One region of the Streptococcus sp. 27098_8_113 genome, then DNA from elsewhere that is predicted to be linked to it. Evidence: predicted binding sites of a transcription regulator. Region 1 holds the regulator's gene; the other holds the start of a gene.
The links. Region 1 encodes CtsR, which represses protease genes until heat stress. Its sites were predicted from a motif close to TTGGTCAAAAAAGGTCAAANA; they were not measured.
Positions count from the first base shown of each region.

Region 2: a site for CtsR is predicted at 5,910-5,930, ahead of O3644_RS06495 (ATP-dependent Clp protease proteolytic subunit). Genes of this name have one in related genera too.

Region 1 covers NZ_JAPVZU010000012.1:45,780-55,584, forward strand. The annotation lists gene O3644_RS07640 (helix-turn-helix domain-containing protein) at 1-187, opposite strand, end outside; gene O3644_RS07645 (hypothetical protein) at 454-804, opposite strand; gene O3644_RS07650 (CtsR family transcriptional regulator) at 1,093-1,551, shown strand; gene O3644_RS07655 (ATP-dependent Clp protease ATP-binding subunit) at 1,556-3,985, shown strand; gene O3644_RS07660 (GNAT family N-acetyltransferase) at 4,000-4,440, shown strand; gene O3644_RS07665 (ECF transporter S component) at 4,525-5,007, shown strand; gene O3644_RS07670 (DUF4430 domain-containing protein) at 4,991-5,392, shown strand; gene O3644_RS07675 (AAA family ATPase) at 5,578-6,636, shown strand; gene pnuC (nicotinamide riboside transporter PnuC) at 6,658-7,473, shown strand; gene O3644_RS07685 (NUDIX domain-containing protein) at 7,531-8,319, shown strand; gene O3644_RS07690 (hypothetical protein) at 8,555-9,316, shown strand; gene dusB (tRNA dihydrouridine synthase DusB) at 9,371-9,805, opposite strand, start outside.
Region 2 covers NZ_JAPVZU010000009.1:57,329-67,133, forward strand. The annotation lists partial or broken gene O3644_RS06460 (AI-2E family transporter) at 1-49, shown strand, start outside; gene O3644_RS06465 (hypothetical protein) at 36-1,331, shown strand; partial or broken gene O3644_RS06470 (nucleoside deaminase) at 1,336-1,563, shown strand; gene O3644_RS06475 (Cof-type HAD-IIB family hydrolase) at 1,896-2,687, shown strand; gene O3644_RS06480 (Cof-type HAD-IIB family hydrolase) at 2,687-3,505, shown strand; gene ftsY (signal recognition particle-docking protein FtsY) at 3,509-5,017, shown strand; gene upp (uracil phosphoribosyltransferase) at 5,174-5,803, shown strand; gene O3644_RS06495 (ATP-dependent Clp protease proteolytic subunit) at 5,974-6,564, shown strand; gene O3644_RS06500 (DUF2129 domain-containing protein) at 6,652-6,921, shown strand; gene O3644_RS06505 (ABC transporter substrate-binding protein) at 7,022-8,182, shown strand; gene O3644_RS06510 (branched-chain amino acid ABC transporter permease) at 8,322-9,203, shown strand; gene O3644_RS06515 (branched-chain amino acid ABC transporter permease) at 9,207-9,805, shown strand, end outside.

The sequences.
Region 1 (9,805 bases):
TGTTAAAATAATGATCGTCGATATGAAATTGAGCACTTCCTTCGTGAACGTAAATGATTTCAACATCTGTGTGCCAGTGGAAGAGGATGTCAGGTTGGCCGTTTTCCGTAATGGTCCGCGTCAAAGAATAGGGGGTCCCTTGATTCTTATATTCAGTAGTTTTGTGCAATTGGCCCAAATCCATCATAACGCCCTCTTTCGTAGAATACTATCATTTTTTAAAGTAATTAGATTAGAAAATGTGTTTGCCAACTATTATAATATAATTAAAAAGAAAATGAAAGTAGGAAAATAAAGAAGAGAAAATTTTCTGAAAGTCTAGTTTAGGCTGGCAGCGTGGGCGAATCATTTAAGAATTTTCAGCTACCATCCAGCTCCTTATAGAATAAGAAAAGTGTGGAATCCATGGCTCTTTCGAGCTCATGTTGCTTCCACACTTTTTATTGGATAGCTTTATCTAGCGGTTTTTTGTTCTTTATGTTTGTGAAGGATAAAGGAGTTTGAAAAACTCAGGCTTGCTAGTACAAAAAGAAGAAGGGTTGTTGCTGGATAGCTAAGGGAGATATGATTGGTTTTGATGATAAAGAGAAGGGCAAAGGCAAGAATGGCAAAGAAGATGCTAAGGCTCCAAGTCATTCGGCGACTGAATAAATGCTGCTCAAAGAGCAGAGGAATGAGGAGACAGCCTAGAAGAAGGCTCGTTGGGAAAACGACATACTCGGCAGAAAAAATTGTCAAGATACTCAGAGTGACAAACAGGCAGCTAAGTACATGATGGGTATAGTTGAGCCAATTTATTTTCATTGGAAAACCTCCTTTTGATGATGATTGTTTGGATACGGTTGATGGTGTAAACACCACACTTTCACACCTTTATTATAAGTCTTTAAAAGTAAAAAGCAAGCGATTACAATCGTATTTACTCAGTCTATCAATCTTTTTCATTACTCTGAATTATCAGATATTTTCAAGCTTTCTGGGACTTCTTTTTCTTTCAAAAAATAGATTTTTTCGGTATAATAGTCAAAGATAGTCAATGTTAGAGAAGACTTGAATGCTTATTTTTAGATATAACAGATAGAAAGGTATATCATGGGCATCAAAAACACCTCGGATAGTATAGAAGAATATATCAAAACAATTTTGGCGCAGGCGGGTATGGTCGAGCTGAAGCGCAGTGAGTTAGCCGATGTTTTTCAGGTGGTTCCGAGTCAGATCAATTATGTGATTAAGACACGCTTTACGGAGAGTCGGGGCTATATCGTCGAAAGCAAGCGCGGTGGCGGTGGCTATATCAGGATTGGTAAGATTGAATTTTCCGATCGGCACCAGATGCTGTCTGATTTGTTGGCCAATGTCGGTGAGTCGCTCAGCCAGCCAGTTTTTTCAGATATTTTGCAGCTGCTCTTTGATGAAAAAATTATTAGTCAGCGTGAGGGAGATCTGCTCCTAGCGAGTGCCAGCGATGCTGTCCTGGGAGCAGAGGCTCCGAGGATTCGAGCTAGAATGTTACGGAAAATTTTGCAGCAATTAGATAGAAAAGGAAATTAAGAATATGAATTATTCAAAAGCTTTAGTAGAAAGCTTAGAGGCGGCTCAGCTCTTAGCTGGTCATTTTGCTACTGATTATTTAGAATCGTGGCAGGTGCTGATGGCTCTGGCTAATAATCCCTACAGCGTGGCAGGCTCGGCTCTAAATGAATTCCCTATTGAAGTGGATAAACTGGAAGAAGCAGCCTTTGACATTACTGGAAAAGAGTACCAAAAAAAGGGTGGTTTTGACTTATTGCCTTTCTCTCACCGTTTGGAGGAACTCTTTACTCAAGCAGGGCAGATTGCGGAAGCCGTCCACGCTAAAAGCCTAGGAACAGAGCACCTGCTCCTAGCCATGCTATTTGACCGTGGGACCTTGGCAGCTCGTGTGTTAGAAGCTGCAGGTTTCGGCTATGATGATAAGAGTTCAGCCCCTCGATTCAGTGATTTGCGAAAGGTTTTAGAGCAGCGTGCTGGCTGGGGCAGAGAGGAAATCAAATCGATCCGTTCGATAAATAAAAATACGGCCTCTGCTAAACAAACCATGGCGAATATGATGGGCATGCCTCCTTCAACTAGCGGTGGCCTGGAAGACTATACTCGGGATTTGACAGAACTGGCTCGGGCTGGTCGTCTGGAACCAGTTATCGGGCGAGATGAAGAAATTTCTCGAATGCTTCAGATCCTCAGCCGCAAGACAAAGAATAATCCAGTGTTAGTTGGTGATGCGGGGGTTGGCAAGACAGCTCTGGCTCTTGGCTTGGCTCAACGCGTAGCAGCTGGGCAGGTTCCGGCAGAACTTGCCAAGATGCGCGTCTTAGAATTAGATTTGATGAATGTCGTTGCTGGGACTCGTTTCCGCGGAGACTTTGAAGAGCGGATGAACAATATCATCAATGACATCGAAGAAGACGGCCATGTCATCCTCTTTATCGATGAGCTGCATACCATCATGGGCTCTGGTAGCGGGATTGACTCGACCTTGGATGCGGCCAATATCCTGAAACCGGCTCTGGCTCGGGGAACCTTGCGGACAGTTGGTGCTACGACGCAGGAAGAGTACCAGAAGCATATCGAAAAAGACGCTGCTCTGTCTCGGCGTTTTGCCAAGGTGACCATTGAAGAGCCTACTGTGGCCGACAGCATTGCTATTCTGCAAGGTCTGAGAAAGAGTTATGAGGATCACCATAAGGTGCAGATTAGTGATCAGGCCATTGAAACAGCGGTCAAGTATGCTCATCGCTATCTGACCAGCAAGCATTTGCCAGACTCTGCTATTGACCTTTTGGATGAGGCCAGTGCAACTGTGCAGAACAAAGGACCGCAGAATTATAAACAGTCGGATTTGACGCCTGTGGATCAGGCTTTGATGGCTGGAAAGCTGAAAAAAGTCAGCCAGCTACTAGCAAAAGAGCAGGAGCCAACTGTTTACAAGCTGAAAGTGGAAGAAGGAGATATCCTGGAGACTCTCAGCCGCTTGTCTGGTATTCCTGTGCAGAAATTGACTCAGACAGATGCCAAAAAATATCTCAACTTGGAAAAAGAATTGCACAAGCGGGTTATCGGACAGGATGCGGCAGTTTCGGCTGTCAGCCGAGCTATTCGTCGCAATCAGTCAGGCATCCGCACCGGCAAACGCCCAATTGGTTCCTTTATGTTCTTAGGGCCAACGGGTGTCGGAAAGACTGAGCTGGCTAAGGCCTTGGCAGAAGTTCTCTTTGATGATGAATCAGCCCTGATTCGCTTCGACATGAGTGAATATATGGAGAAATTCGCAGCGAGTCGTCTCAACGGGGCGCCCCCAGGCTATGTAGGCTATGAGGAAGGCGGCGAATTGACGGAGAAGGTGCGCAACCGTCCATATTCTGTCCTCCTCTTTGACGAGGTAGAAAAGGCTCACCCAGATATTTTCAATGTCCTCTTGCAGGTCTTGGATGACGGCCAGTTGACTGATAGCAAGGGCCGCAAGGTGGACTTCTCCAATACCATCATTATCATGACCAGCAATCTGGGGGCAACGGCCCTGCGGGATGATAAGACGGTTGGTTTTGGCGCGCGTGACATCCGCTTTGATCAGGCCAATATGGAAAAACGCATTCTGGAAGAATTGAAGAAGACCTACCGGCCTGAATTTATCAACCGGATTGACGAAAAGGTGGTCTTCCATAGTCTGTCTGCTGAGGATATGCAGGAAGTGGTCAAGATTATGGTGCAACCGTTGATTAGGAGTCTGGCAGAGCAAGGCATCGTGCTTAAATTCCAAGCTAGTGCCCTGAAATTGCTGGCTCAGGAAGGTTACGATCCAGAAATGGGAGCGCGGCCGCTGCGCCGTACCCTGCAGACGCAGGTGGAGGACAAGCTGTCTGAGTTGCTCCTGACTGGAGATTTGGCAGCTGGTCAAACGCTCAAAGTTGGTGTCAAAGGTGGCCAACTCAAATTTGAAATGGCTTAGGGAGGATGTGTGCAATGGAAATTCGTGTGATGACAGAAAAGGATTATGCCTCTGTTTACCAGCTGTGGCTCTCTTGCGCTGGTATGGGGCTCAATAACTTAGATGACTCTGAAGAAGGGATTGCCCGCTTTTTGAAGCGCAATCCTGAGACCTGTCTGGTTGCCTTGGAAGGGGAGAGCTTTATAGGTGCTATTCTAGTTGGCACAGATGGACGTAGAGCGTACATTTATCATACAGCTGTCCATCCATATTTTCGTAGAAAAGGAGTAGGCAAAGCTCTGGTCGAACAGGCCTTGTCAGCAGTGAAAAGACTTGGTATCCATAAAGTATCGCTGGTCGTTTTTGAAAGAAATGAACTGGGCAACCGTTTTTGGCAGGAACTGGGATTTTCAGTTAGAAATGATCTGCTTTACCGAGATCAAGGGCTAACGGAGATGATTCGACAGGATACATAAAAAAGCTGATTCACTTGGCATTCTTGCTAGGCTAATCAGAACCGTGTTATCATACTGAAGAATATGTTTAGAAAGGCAGAAACTGTGTCTCTTCGTTATCTTGCTCGAATAGCTCTTCTGGCGGCTGTCTGCGTCGTGCTTCGTTATGCTTTTGCCGGCCTGCCCAATATCAAGCCGATTACAGCGCTGTATTTTCTCTTGGTGGATTTTGAGGACTTGAAGGGCTCTCTTCTAGTCATGTCTATCAGTATCTTTGTATCTTCTTTCCTCTTTGGAATGGGACCATGGGTTCTTTTCCAGATCTTATCCTTTACGGTGGTTATTTTCCTATGGTACCTACTGTATCGGCGACTAGGCTTGTTTGGCCAGAGTATGTTGGCCTTGCTTTTAGCCTTTAGCTATGGTCTTGTGATTGATGGTATCACAGCCTTGCTTTATCAAATGCCTTGGTGGACTTATGTGGCGGCAGGAGCAGGCTTCAATCTAGCTCATGCCTGCTCAACCATGCTCTTTTATCCTATTTTGTATTTTATTTTAAGGAGACTTTATCATGAAAAAAATCTTTAGCTTACTTACGCTTGCCTTTGCTCTCTTCTTAGTGGGTTGTAGCAATAGCCAAACAAAAACGGATACTAGCTCTAGTTCGGCTGCTTCTTCTGTCAAAAAGGAACTGAAAATCAGCATCAGTATTGCACCAGAAGGTCAGGAGAAGAGCGAGAAAACGGTGGCTGTTGAAGAAGGAAAAACAGCGATGGATGCTTTGAAGAAGGCCTATAAGGTCGAAGAAAAAGAAGGTTTTATCACTTCGATTGATGGACATGCTCAGGATGAAGCAAAGGGCCTCTACTGGATGTTTAAGGTCAACGGAGAAATGGCTCCTAAGGCAGCCAATCAAATCACTGTCAAGGATGGAGACAAGCTGGAATTCTACCAAGAAGTCTATCAGCAATAATCTTGTAGAATAAGAATCTGATGTTTAAGGCATTAGGTTCTTTTTTTGTGCCCTTGATACAGTTTTAAAGTGTCTGAAAAATATTTTTATAAATTCTTATAAAAAACTATTGACAAAAGAAAAATATAGTTTATAATAAAACCACAGAAAGAATAAATTATAAAAAATGATAAAAAGGTGAGGTCATGAAAAAACAAATTGCAATCGTCTTTGGAACCTTTGCTCCCTTGCATCAGGGGCATATCGATTTGATTCAGAAGGCTAAGCGTTCTTATGACAAAGTGCGCGTGGTGGTTTCTGGCTATCAGGGTGACCGTGGCGAGGAAGTAGGCTTATCTTTGCAGAAGCGATTCCGTTATACGCGGGAGACATTCGCCGATGATGAATTGACTCAGGTTTATAAACTAGACGAAACGTCTTTCCCTCGCTATCCTCTGGGTTGGGATCAGTGGTTGCCAGCTTTATTGGACTTGGTGGACTATGATTCAGAAGTCGAGGAGTTGATTTTCTTTGTCGGAGAGGCTGATTATCAGGCAGAGTTAGAAAAGCGAGGCTTCAAAACTTCTTTTGAGGAGCGGCAGTTTGGGATTTCAGCTACGATGATTCGGGAAAATCCTAGCCTTTATTGGAAATATATCGCCCAACCTTTCCGCCGTCACTTTACCAAGAAAGTGCTGATTATGGGAAGTGCCAGCAATGGTAAAACGACCTTGGCCAAGGATTTGGCTCGCTTCTATGATGCTCCAGTCAGTCTAGAATATGCTCGGGAATACCAGATTCAAAATAATGTGCGAGATGATGAGCTGACACCCAAGGACTACTATTATCTGCTCCTGGGACAGTACGCTCAGACTTCCCGCTTGATTGACAGCAGCGCCAACCGTGGTCTGGTCGTGGCCGATACAAATTCGTTGGTAACCAAGGCCTACTATGATTATTATCTGAAAGAAAGTCCAGTTCAAGACGAGGAGACAGACACCTTTGACAACCTCTTTGCTAGTATTTTGGCCAAGGAAAAATGGGATTTGATTCTCTTTGCTGAGCCGGTCGGAGCCTATGTCAACGATGGCTTTCGCGATATGAGCATGGCAGACGAGGCTATCCGCAGTGATTTTTCAAGCTATCTGAAAAAGCTGAAAGAGCAGTGTTTGGCTCATATTCCGACGGTCTATCTGGCTGGCAGTTATTTGGACAATTATCAGGCGGCTAAAGAAGCAATTAACAAGATTTATCAAGCAGATTAAAAAAGAAAGTGGTAAAATAGAATGGTAGTAAAAAATCAAAAACTCTCTCCTGCAGCTCTCTACGCAGGACTAAAACAAAAATCTCAAACCTTTGCTCGGAATTTCCAGAATGTCTGTGCAGCAGCAAAAGAACAGGGCTTTAGCGGTATCGCCAAATTGCTCTGGCAGGATTTATTTGGCGGGCGCAGCTTGACTCAATGGCTATACTTGATTGCTCTTTCTAGTCTGCCCTTCATTCTGGAGTTTACCAGTGGGCAGGAACAACATGACTGGCTGGGACTCTTTGCTTCCTGGACAGGCATCGTCTGCGTCATCCTAGTAGCTGAGGGGCGGGCCAGCAATTACCTCTTTGGGGCTGTTAATTCGGCCATTTATCTCATCTTGTCCTTCCAGGCTAGCTTTTATGGAGAAGTGCTGACAACAATCTACTTCTTTATCATGCAGCCAATCGGCCTTTACACTTGGCTGTCCAATCGGGTCAATGAGCAAGATAAGGCAGAGCCCTCTCATTTTGAGGCTAAGAAGTTAGACTGGCGTGGCTGGCTTAAATATTTGGCCTTGACTGCTCTGATTTGGATTGGTATGGGCTTTGCTTATAAGAGCATTCACAGTCACCGGCCTTTCCGCGATAGTGTGACAGATGCGACCAATGGTATCGGTCAGCTTCTTATGACGGGTCTCTACCGCGAGCAGTGGATTTTCTGGATTGCGACCAATCTCTTCAGTATCTACCTCTGGTGGGGCAGCAACCTTCATATCCAGGCCATGTACTGGGTTTATACCCTCAATAGTATCGTCGGCTGGTATCAGTGGACCAAGGCAGTGAAGAAAGCTTAGAGCAAGATTTGGAGGATTTTTGATCGAAATGATAGCTTAGGAAAGGAAGAAATATTCATGACCAAACAGGATATCCCAGCGGGAATGTCGGAAAAAGAGTATTACGAAACAATGGCAGATGAGTCCGCCTTTTTGGCATGGTACAAGACACAGGATTTGCCTAAGTATGAGACGCCCAGCGTAACAGCGGATATGGTGGCCTACTGCTTCGTAGAAGGCCAGTTGAAACTCTTGGTTATCAAGCGCAAGGCCCATCCTTATCAGAATAAATATGCCTTGGTTGGAGGCTTTGTGGACAAAAATGAGGATGCCTATCAAGCCTGCATTCGCGAGGTCAAGGAAGAAGTAGACCTCGAGATACCGCTAGAAAAGGTGGAGCAGCTGATGACGGTCTCCACTCCAGGACGCGATCCGCGTGGTTGGGTCATTACCATTGCCCATTTGGTCTATCTGCCGGCAATCGCTATTAACCAAGTCAAGGCTGGCGATGATGCCAAGGAAGTCACTTTTCTTGATGTGGATTTTAAGACAAAGAGCTTTAGGGATGGCGAGCGTCTTCTGACAGCAGAGGACTTTGCCTTTGACCACTACCAAATCCTGCTGGAGTCTATCAAGCGGATTCAGGGGCGACTGGACTGGAATCCAACTTTTCTTCATTTGCTAGAATCGCCGTTTACTGTTTATGAAGGGACTGAGTTGGTCAATCTCATCACGCCTAGACGCCCCATCGTCAGCAATAATTTTCTCGTAAAATTTGGAGAATATTTGGAAGAGGCCGGTGTCAAGCGCGTGCCAAAGAAGAAACCAAGAAAAGTTTATAAACTGAAGACAGAAAAATCGGATTAAAAGAAAATTGATGATATAGTTTACTTGCAGGACAAAAATGTTCTGCTTTTTTTATTTTTATTACGAATATAAAAGTAGCGACATATCTGCTGAAGAAGAGAGGAGGCCTAAGTTCCGGATGCTATTTGCTTCAAAAATTTTTGAAAAATTCCATTTATCTAGTTGACATACTTTATTGCAAGTGTTACAATAATATTACAAAAAGATTTCCGAATGTTACAAAGGAGAAGAAAAAATGAAAACTAAGACTTATACAAAATTGATGGCCGCTACTGTTCTAGCTTCTAGCTTGCTTTTAGGGGCTTGTGGTCACAAAGAAGAAACCAAGACTAGCGCAAGTGCTAATAAGACAGTACAGACTTCTTCTAGCTCTAAAGTTGCTTCATCTAGCAAAACTAGTAGCGCTCCAAAAGCCAGCAGCAATACTTCTTCAAATAAAACAGTAGGGCAAGCAGAACAAGTACAGAAAGCTGTGGAATCTGTTCAACCTTCACAAAACCAAACACAACAAGGGGTGGATCAGCAAGTTCAATCTCAACAAAATACACAGGCTCAACCAAGCCAATCTCAACAAGCTCCTAGTCAACAAGCTACGCCGACTCAACCAACTAAACCAAATAAAGCGACTCAGCCAGCCCAACCGAGTCAACCAGCTCAAAATCCAGCCACTGATCGTCAGCTTCAAAACAAGCAGGCAGAAACAAATGCTCGCTATAAAGGCGTTTTGAATATGGTGGATGGAGATTTCTCTGCAGCTGCAGGTAATTGGACAGATGCAGGAGGTAGTACAGTGACTGTTTCAGCAGGCGGACAATTTAGCGTCAAGTCAGCGAATGGAACTGTCAATACTTACCATATTGCTTCATATGCCTATACTTTGGATGATGGTCGCTATACAGCTCAACTGGGTTCTGCTGAACCGTCTGCTCCTAAATTGGGCATCCAAATCACTACTGGCGCTGACGGTAAAGTAGCTAGTGTTCAATTAATCAAATAAGAAAAAAGAAATAAAAAAGGAGGCACCTTTGTAAATGCTTCCTTTTTTATTGCTTTAATGTTGGAGTTGCAAGAGTTCTTCAATCTCTGCCAGGGTGCTAGCTTGTGAAATGGCACCGCGAAGTTTAGCTGCACCAGATGTTCCACGAAGGTAGTGAGGAGCGAGTCCGCGGAATTCACGAACGGCTACGTTTTCTCCTTTGAGGTTAATCAAGCGTTTGAGATGTTCATAAGCAATCTTCATCTTGTCTTCAAAGGTCAAGTCTGGCAGGATTTCACCCGTTTCAAAATAGTGGTTGATTTGGTTGAAGAGGTAGGGATTTCCCATAGCTGCACGGCCAATCATGACAGCATCAGCACCGACCTCTTCGATACGTTGCTTGGCTTCCTGCACGCTGCGGATATCACCGTTGGCGATGAAAGGAATCTTGGTCAAGGCTTGAGCTACGTCGTGCAAGGTCTCGAGGTCAGCATGCCCTGTGTACATTTG
Region 2 (9,805 bases), on a different contig from region 1:
AGCTGCTCCAGTGGTAGCTGTAGGAGGTATTATTGATGAAGAAAATTAGCGACTTAGGGATTACGGGGAAAAAGCTCCTCTTTGAAGGGATTGCGTTCCTTGTTGCTGGGATATTGCTCCTTATATTCGGACCAAGCTTCCCAGAATTGATGTTACGTCTGTTTTTAACATTCTTATGGGCCCGTGAACTATGGAATTTCTTATTCCGTTGGTTTAGTAAAGCGGCATCTAAAGACCCGTTATGGCTGAATATAGGGAAATTTTCCCTTTACGGATTTTTAGCAGGAAATCAATTCTTCCTGTCATTGCCGATTGCGATTGTAAGCATCTTGATGGGACTCAATGAAGTGATGAAGGCGGGAATTAGTGGTGTGACATACTATATTTATGTCAAAGATGATATTCGCCCGCGATTTCGCTTGCTCTTTGATACCATTTGGCTTTCAGTTGTCGGGGTAGCCACTTTAATTTCTCTTGGGGGCGACGGCAATTTGCAAATGTTCTTCCTTTCGCTCTATTTTATCGGGTATGGGATTAGCAATATTCGGGACGGCTGGTTCTTCGAGGCCGAAGTTGGAAAGAAAGTCCTTCGCAGACGCTTGCGTCGTGGGATGCCGCTTGTATTTGCTGCACTGATTCCTCGAGTAACCTTACAAAAAATTAATGATGCGTTGGAACTTGGAGAAGGCGAAACGGCTTCAGAAATTTACGACCGTGCCAAAGAAAATGCAGAACCAAACTTAGAGATGTTTATTCATGTCACAAAAGACGGGTTTGGAGCCATCGGGCATGTCGACCTGTGTTATAAGGGCCGCATTATTTCATTCGGAAACTACGATACGAATTCGGAGCGCCTCTTTGGAACGATGGGGGACGGGGTACTTTTCAGTGCCGACCGTGAAAAATACATCGAATTTTGTAAACGCGAAAATCATAAGACCCTACTGGGATATGGTCTTGCCTTGTCTCCAGAACAACTCGCGGCCATCGATAAGGAAATCGCCAAATTGATGTCGCTGACAGTGCCTTGGGATCCACCGAAAATGGTGAAACCTAAGCATCCTGGAATCGACAAAGAAGAACCAATGTATGCCTACAAGCTCAAACAAGAAGCAGATGCACTCTTGTATAAATTTACCTCTTCAAAATTCAAGACGTATTTTGTGATGAGTACCAACTGTGTATTGCTAGCCGATACGATTGTCGGGACAGCAGGCACCGATATTTTAAGCGCCCGAGGATTTATTTCACCAGGAACGTACCAAGATTACTTAGATAAGGAGTTTGAGAGACCGCATAGTCTAGTCGTGACGAAGCGCGTCTATCAGTAAGAACATGGAACTTCATGAAAAAGAATTCTTTATGAGGGAAGCGTTGAAGGAAGCGCAGAAAGCCTATGACCAAGCGGAAGTGCCAATCGGGGCTGTCGTGGTCTTGAATGGTGAAATTATTGGGCGTGGTCATAACTTACGTGAAAAGGAACAAGACGCCACGCTGCACGCCGAAATCAAAGCCATTCGCCAGGCAAACCAACACCTTGGAAGCTGGCGACTCGAAGACTGCTAAGTCAGTTTGTAGACCACGCTTCGCCAGAACGTATTTGCCAAATAGCAAAACATAAATTGAATTTAGGATAACTAAATATATAAAAAGTTTATGTGATGTTATTTTATAAAATAAAAAAGTAAATAGATATAGTATAAACAATATCAAAAACGGTCAGGTCATAGAAATATGATCTGACTGTTTTTCATCTGTGGAATGAAGTGTTAGTTTTATGATATAATATAAAGGATTAACAGAGATGAGAAATGATGGGGGTTGCCTAAATCCTTAAAAGATGCATACCCTAAATGCCCTTTGCACACCCCTAATTCAAAAAAGGAGATAATTGTATGATAAGACTCATTGCCACAGATATGGACGGGACTTTTTTAGATGACAAGGGTCAGTTTGATATGGAGCGGCTCAAGCACCTGCTAGCTCAGTTTAGAGAAAAGGGCATCTACTTTGCTGTTGCCAGTGGTCGAGGGATTCTCTCTCTTGAGAAGCTCTTTCATGAAGTTCGGGATGATATTATCTTTATCGCAGAAAATGGTAGCCTAGTAGAGTTTCAAGGAAAAGATCTATACGAAGCAACCATGCCAAGAGAATTTTATCTAAAGGTATTTGACAAGCTTAAGGAGTCGCCTTTTGTCAATATCAATGAGTTGCTTCTGACAGGGAAAAAAGGCTGTTATGTGCTAGAGACAGTAGATCCGACTTATCTCTCTTTCAGCGCTAATTATAATGAAAATATCCAAAAAGTTGCTGATTTTAGTGAGATTACAGACGAGATTTTTAAATTCACGACCAATTTCAGCGAAGAAACAGTGGCCGACGGCGAAGCCTGGGTCAATGAAAATGTCGCAGGTGTCAAGGCGATGACAACAGGCTATAAGTCGATTGATATCGTGCTGGACTATGTGGATAAAGGCGTGGCTCTTGTCGAGCTAGCTAAGAAGCTAGGCCTAGAAATGGACCAGGTCATGGCTTTTGGCGATAACCTCAATGACCTGCATATGATGCAGGTGGTGGGGCACCCGATTGCACCAGAAAATGCACGGCCGGAAATTTTGGCAGTTGCGAAAGAAGTGATTGGCCACCATGCGGCCCAATCTGTTATGACCTACATGGAGGGCTTATAATGGCTGATATTAAATTGATCGCTTTGGACTTGGACGGGACGCTTTTGACTACGGATAAAAAGATTTCTCAAGGGAATCTGGCAGCGCTCAAAGCGGCTCAGCAGCAGGGTGTCAAAGTTGTATTGACCACAGGGCGTCCGCTTAAGGCTATGGAATTTTTCCTGCATGAGCTGGGCACTGATGGTCAGGCAGATGAATACACCATTACCTTTAATGGTGGTCTAGTTCAGCGCAATACTGGCGAAATTTTGGATAAAACAGTTTTTGCCTACGATGATGTAGCTAGAATTTATGAAGAGACTGAGAAATTGGGTCTGCCTCTGGATGCGATTGATGGGGGCTTGGTTTATCAGATTCAATCAGACCAAGTATCGCTCTATGCGGAGTTTAATCCAGCTCTGAACTTTGAATCCATTGCTTTTGAAGACCTTTCTAGCCAAATTACCTACAATAAGTGCGTCACAGCCTTTGCTCAGGAACCGCTGGATGCAGCCATTCCTCATATTGCGCCCGAACTGTTTGACCAGTATGAGATTTTCAAATCACGGGAAATGCTGCTGGAATGGTCACCGAAAAATGTCCACAAGGCGACTGGTTTGGAGAAACTGATTGCCCACTTGGGAATTGATAAAAGCCAAGTTATGGCCTGCGGTGACGAAGCCAATGATCTGTCAATGATTGCTTGGGCTGGGCTAGGAGTTGCCATGCAAAATGCTGTGCCAGAAGTCAAGGAAGTCGCAGAAGTTGTCACTCCGATGACCAATGATGAAGATGCAGTTGCTTGGGCCATTCGGAAATATGTATTGAAGGAGAACTAAAGAATGGGATTATTTGACCGTCTTTTTGGACGTAAAAAAGAGGAACTTGAAGAAAAGCCCCAGTTAGAGGAGCAGGCAGAGGAGAGTTATCAGACTACAGAGACTGAAGTCCCATTTGAGGCAGAATCCCAGCCTCTTGCTGCTTCCAATGAAGAAACAGCGGAAACTCAGGAAGTAGAGTTTGTGTTAGAAGAGAAGATAGAGTCTACAGATTCAGCAATTTCTGAGCAGGAATTTGCCCCAACTACTCAACAAGCTGACTTATCTGAACCAGTGCTTGAAGACGAGGAAAGTCCTGAACAAGTTTTGGCTGAGGCAGAAGAGCAGTCTGAAACTTCAGCAAATCAAGCGTTGGAAAGTAGTAGCGAATCAGAAGCGGCGACTGAAAGCAGAGATTATTACCAAGAATTACAGGAACGTTTGGCTGCAGCGAGAGAGCAAATTAACTACGAATCAGAGCAAGAAGTATCTAGTGAGCAGGAAGCAAGCACTTCTTCAAAAGTAGACTCGACCGAGTATGGAGAAGAGGCAGAGGAAGAACTGACTCCCGCAGAAACATCTGAGATTTATACTGAATACCAAGAAGAGAGCGTCCAAGACAAGTATGACCGCAGTCTCAAAAAGACGCGGACTGGCTTTGGTGCTCGTCTCAATGCCTTCTTTGCTAATTTCCGCTCAGTTGACGAAGATTTCTTTGAAGACTTGGAGGAGTTGCTGATTACCAGTGATGTCGGTGTGCAGGTAGCTTCCAATCTGACTGAGGACTTGCGCTATGAAGCTCGTCTAGAAAATGCTAAGAAGCCAGATGCTTTGCGCCAACTCATCATTGAAAAATTGGTCGATAACTATGAGAAAGACGGCCGTTTTAATGAAAAAATCAATTTCCAAAACGGTTTGACCGTCATGCTCTTTGTCGGTGTAAATGGAGTAGGGAAGACGACCTCAATCGGTAAATTGGCCTATAAATACAAGCAAGAAGGTAAAAAAGTGATGCTGGTGGCAGCAGACACCTTCCGAGCTGGAGCCGTTGCCCAGTTGGCTGAGTGGGGGCGTCGAGTAGACGTGCCTGTCGTGACTGGTCCAGAAAAGAGTGATCCAGCCAGTGTCGTGTTTGACGGTTTGGAAAGAGCCAAGGCTGAAAATGTTGATATTCTCATGATCGATACAGCTGGTCGCTTGCAAAATAAAGACAATCTCATGGCAGAGCTGGAAAAAATCGGTCGTATTATCAAGCGGGTAGATCCAGCAGCGCCGCATGAAACCTTCCTAGCTTTGGATGCCTCTACGGGTCAAAATGCACTGGTTCAGGCCAAAGAATTTTCAAAAATTACGCCTGTGACAGGTATTGTCCTGACTAAGATTGACGGAACTGCGCGCGGAGGTGTTGTCCTTGCCATTCGTCAGGAATTGGATATTCCAGTGAAGCTGATTGGTTTTGGCGAAAAAATTGACGACATCGGCGAGTTTAATTCTGAGAACTTTATGAGAGGCCTCCTAGAAGGTTTGGTGTAATAGTCTATCTGATGGTGATTTGATAAAGCCTAAATTGAAATCAAACTCTTCTATCAAAAAGTAATTAAAATAGATGAAAAGGTTTGCTTGTTGCAAGCCTTTTTTCTTCTTTTTTGATATAATAAGAGGAATAAATTGAAAGAAGGAAATCCAATCATGGGAAAACTTGAAGTTATCGCTCATCCACTCATTCAGCATAAATTGTCTATCTTGCGTCGTACAGATACCTCTACTAAAGCTTTTCGTGAATTGGTAGATGAAATCGCAATGCTGATGGGATACGAAGTTTTGCGCGATTTACCACTTGAAGATGTAGAAATTGAAACACCAATAACGAAAACAGTTCAAAAGCAGATTGCAGGTAAAAAATTGGCTATTGTTCCAATCTTGCGGGCTGGTATCGGTATGGTGGATGGTCTCCTGAGCTTGGTTCCTGCTGCTAAAGTCGGCCACATCGGAATGTACCGTGATGAAGAAACCTTGAAGCCAGTTGAATATTTGGTAAAATTGCCAGAAGACATTGACCAACGTCAAATCTTTGTTGTCGATCCAATGTTGGCTACGGGTGGATCTGCTATTTTGGCTGTAGATTCACTTAAAAAACGTGGTGCAAGCAACATCACATTTGTCTGCTTAGTGTCTGCTCCAGAAGGTGTTAAAGCCTTGCAGGATGCTCATCCTGATGTAGATATTTTCACTGCTGCACTTGATGATCATCTTAATGAGCACGGCTACATCGTTCCAGGTCTCGGAGATGCTGGTGACCGCCTATTTGGTACAAAATAGAAATTCTAGTCTGTAATAGGAAAGTCCGGCCAATCCTGTGGATTTGTGCTTTCCAAACTAAAGATAATCTCAGCGCTGCTTTCTGTCATCCGACAGAGAAAGCAAATATTTGACCTTTTTTGACCAAAAAGTTATAATAATGAATAGATCGAATGAAGGAGAAAATATTCATGATTCCTGTAGTTATTGAACAAACCAGCCGTGGTGAGCGTTCTTATGACATTTACTCACGCCTTTTAAAAGACCGTATTATCATGCTGACAGGTCCTGTTGAGGACAATATGGCTAATTCTGTTATTGCGCAGCTGCTTTTCCTAGATGCACAAGACAGCACCAAGGACATCTATCTTTATGTTAATACTCCGGGTGGCTCTGTGTCAGCGGGATTGGCGATTGTAGACACTATGAACTTCATCAAGTCTGATGTGCAGACGATTGTCATGGGAATGGCAGCTAGCATGGGAACTATCATTGCTTCTAGCGGTGCTAAGGGCAAACGATTCATGCTTCCAAATGCAGAGTATATGATTCACCAGCCAATGGGTGGTACTGGTGGCGGTACTCAGCAAACAGATATGGCCATTGCAGCAGAGCATTTGCTCAAGACTCGTAAGACCTTGGAGCAAATTCTTGCAGACAATTCTGGTAAATCGGTTGAGCAAATTCACGCAGATGCAGAACGTGATTACTGGATGAGTGCCCAAGAAACTTTAGAATATGGTTTCATCGATGAAATCATGGCTAATAATAATCTTAGCTAGTTTTCATTTATAACTAGGAAAAAATGCCCCATTTGCGGGCTTTTTTTGATATAATCAATAGAGTACAAATGACCAGAGAGGATTGTCATGTTTAAAAAAGAGGAACGAATGGGCTTCATCATTCATCTATACTATAATCGCGATGCAAAGAAGCTGGCTCATGTTGGAGATATTATTTATCATTCTAAGAAACACCGCTATTTGCAGCTTTATGTGGCAAAAGATCAGGCAGATTCTCTGAAGGAGAGCCTGTCAAAAGAGTCCTATATCAAAAAAATCCAGACTTGCGAGATTCAAAATCTGGATACGGATTTTGTTGGAAGTTTATTTAGAAACCAAGAAAACGCTATTATTTAAAAAAATGGCTTCTTTGGGTTGACAATTGTCAGATAATTCGGTATATTCTTACTATATCATTTGCAAACATAGCAAAAAACAAAAATAGAGGAGATTATTCATGAAGAAAAAATTTGCACTTTCGCTTGTAGCTTTTGCTAGTGCTGCGCTTCTAGCAGCCTGTGGAGAAGTTTCTACAAACAACTCATCTGCTACTGGAACAGAAATCGGTAAAACACTTAAATTCGGTTTCAACTTTGAAGAAACTGGCGCTGTAGCAGCTTACGGTACTGCAGAACAACACGGTGCTCAACTTGCTGTTGATGAAATCAACGCAGCTGGTGGTGTAGACGGCAAGAAAATCGAAGTAACTGATAAAGACAATAAATCAGAAACTGCAGAAGCTGCAACTATTTCTACAAGCTTGGTAACTCAAGACAAAGTTAACACAATCATTGGTCCTGCAACTTCAGGTGCCGTCGCTGCCGCAATTGCAAATGCTGGTAAAGCAGGAGTTCCTTTGGTAACACCAAGTGCAACACAAGATGATTTGACAAATAAACAAGATTATTTGTACCGTGCAACCTTTACTGATGGTTACCAAGGTAAAATCATTTCTAAATATGTAACTGATACTTTGAAAGCTAAAAAAGTCGTTCTTTACTATGATAATTCAAGCGATTATGCAAAAGGAATGGCAGAAGCTTTCAAGAAAGAATACAAGGGTGAAATCGTTGCGACAGAAACTTTCGCTTCTGGTGACTCAGACTTCCAAGCAGCTTTGACAAAAATCAAAGGTAAAGACTTTGATGCACTGATTGTGCCAGGTTATTACACAGAAGCTGGTAAGTTGGTTAACCAAGCGCGTGGTTTGGGAATTAACCAAACAATCGTTGGACCTGATGGATTTAGCGATGCCAAATTCGTTGAGCAAGCAACTCCAGCAGCAGCAACTAATGTTTATTATGTATCTGGTTTCTCAACTTCAGGTGACATGACAGATAAAGCGAAGAAATTCGTTGCAGCTTACAAAGCTAAATATAACGAAGAACCTTCAATGTTTGCAGCCCTTTCATATGACGCAGTTTATATGGCAGCAGAAGCATCTAAGGGTGCAAAAACATCTGTAGATATTAAAGATAACCTTGCTAAGTTAAAAGACTTTGAAGGAGTTACTGGATCTATTACCATCGATAAAGATCACAATCCTGTGAAGACAGCCTTGATGATTGGTTTGAAAGATGGTAAAGTAGAAACTGTTGAAACAGTTAAACCTGAATAAAGGGTCTGAGGCTGGGGACAAACCCAGTCTTTGACTTGTTTCTTACTTGCTTATGATGTTTGAGTAGAGACGGCAAGACAAGGCTTCGTCTGAGATTGTTGTTTCTGCTCTTATTTTATATTAGAAAGAGTGGTGTGGAATGCTCGAACAATTTCTTCAGCAATTGGCTAATGGATTGATTTTGGGGAGTGTTTATGCGCTTCTGGCCTTGGGTTATACCATGGTTTATGGAATTATCAAACTGATTAATTTCGCGCATGGAGACATTTATATGATCGGTGCTTTCATGGGATATTACCTGATTAACACCCTTCACCTGAATTTCTTTGTGGCCCTAATTTTATCTATGGTTGGTACAGCAATCCTCGGTGTAGTGATTGAATTCTTAGCCTATCGTCCGCTGCGTAATTCGACACGGATTGCAGCCTTGATTACGGCGATTGGGGTTTCTTTCCTTTTGGAATACGGGATGGTCTTCTTTGTAGGTGCCAATACTCGTTCTTTCCCTCAGGTGATTGAAACAGTGCGTTATACGATTGGACCAGTTTCGATTTCCAATATCCAACTAATGATTTTGGGAATTTCTATTTTACTCATGGTTGGTTTGCAGTTTATCGTGCAAAAGACGAAAATGGGTAAAGCCATGCGGGCTGTTTCCGTGGATAGCGATGCTGCCCAGCTGATGGGGATTAATGTCAATCGTACGATCAGCTTTACTTTTGCTTTGGGTTCAGCCTTGGCAGGAGCAGCAGGGGTGCTGATTGCCCTTTACTACAACTCACTTGAGCCACTGATGGGAATGACCCCAGGTATCAAGTCTTTCGTTGCGGCAGTTTTGGGAGGAATTGGTATCATCCCAGGGGCAGCTTTGGGTGGTTTTGTAATCGGTCTCTTGGAAACTTTTGCAACAGCAGTTGGACTGTCAGATTTCCGTGATGCGATTGTGTATGCGATCTTAATTATCATTCTATTGGTTCGCCCAGCTGGTATTCTAGGTAAAAATGTGAAAGAGAAGGTGTAATGTATGAAAAATAATTTAAAAGTAAATGCGTTATGGCTTGCTCTGATCCTTTTTGGTTACCTATTGATAACAGTGCTTGCTAGTACAGGTATTCTCAATCCTTTCTATCTGCAAATCTTTGAGCAGATTGGGATTAATATTATCTTGGCTGTTGGCCTCAATCTTATCGTTGGTTTTTCTGGGCAATTCTCGCTTGGGCATGCTGGCTTTATGGCGATTGGTGCCTATGCAGTAGCTATTATGGGCTCTAAATCTCCAAACTATGGTACTTTCTTTATTGCTATGTTGGTTGGCGCTGTGATTGCAGGTGCAGTAGCTCTGCTTGTTGGTATTCCGACCCTGCGCTTAAAGGGAGACTATTTGGCGATTGCGACCCTGGGTGTTTCTGAAATTATCCGGATTCTGATTGTCAATGGAGGAGATCTGACTAATGGTGCGGCAGGTATCCTATCCATTCCTAACTTTACCTCTTGGCAGTTGGTTTATGTCTTTGTTGTAATTACAACTATTTTGACTCTTAACTTCCTCCGCAGTCCTATCGGACGTAGCACCTTGTCTGTTCGCGAGGACGAGATTGCGGCAGAGTCTGTCGGTGTCAATAC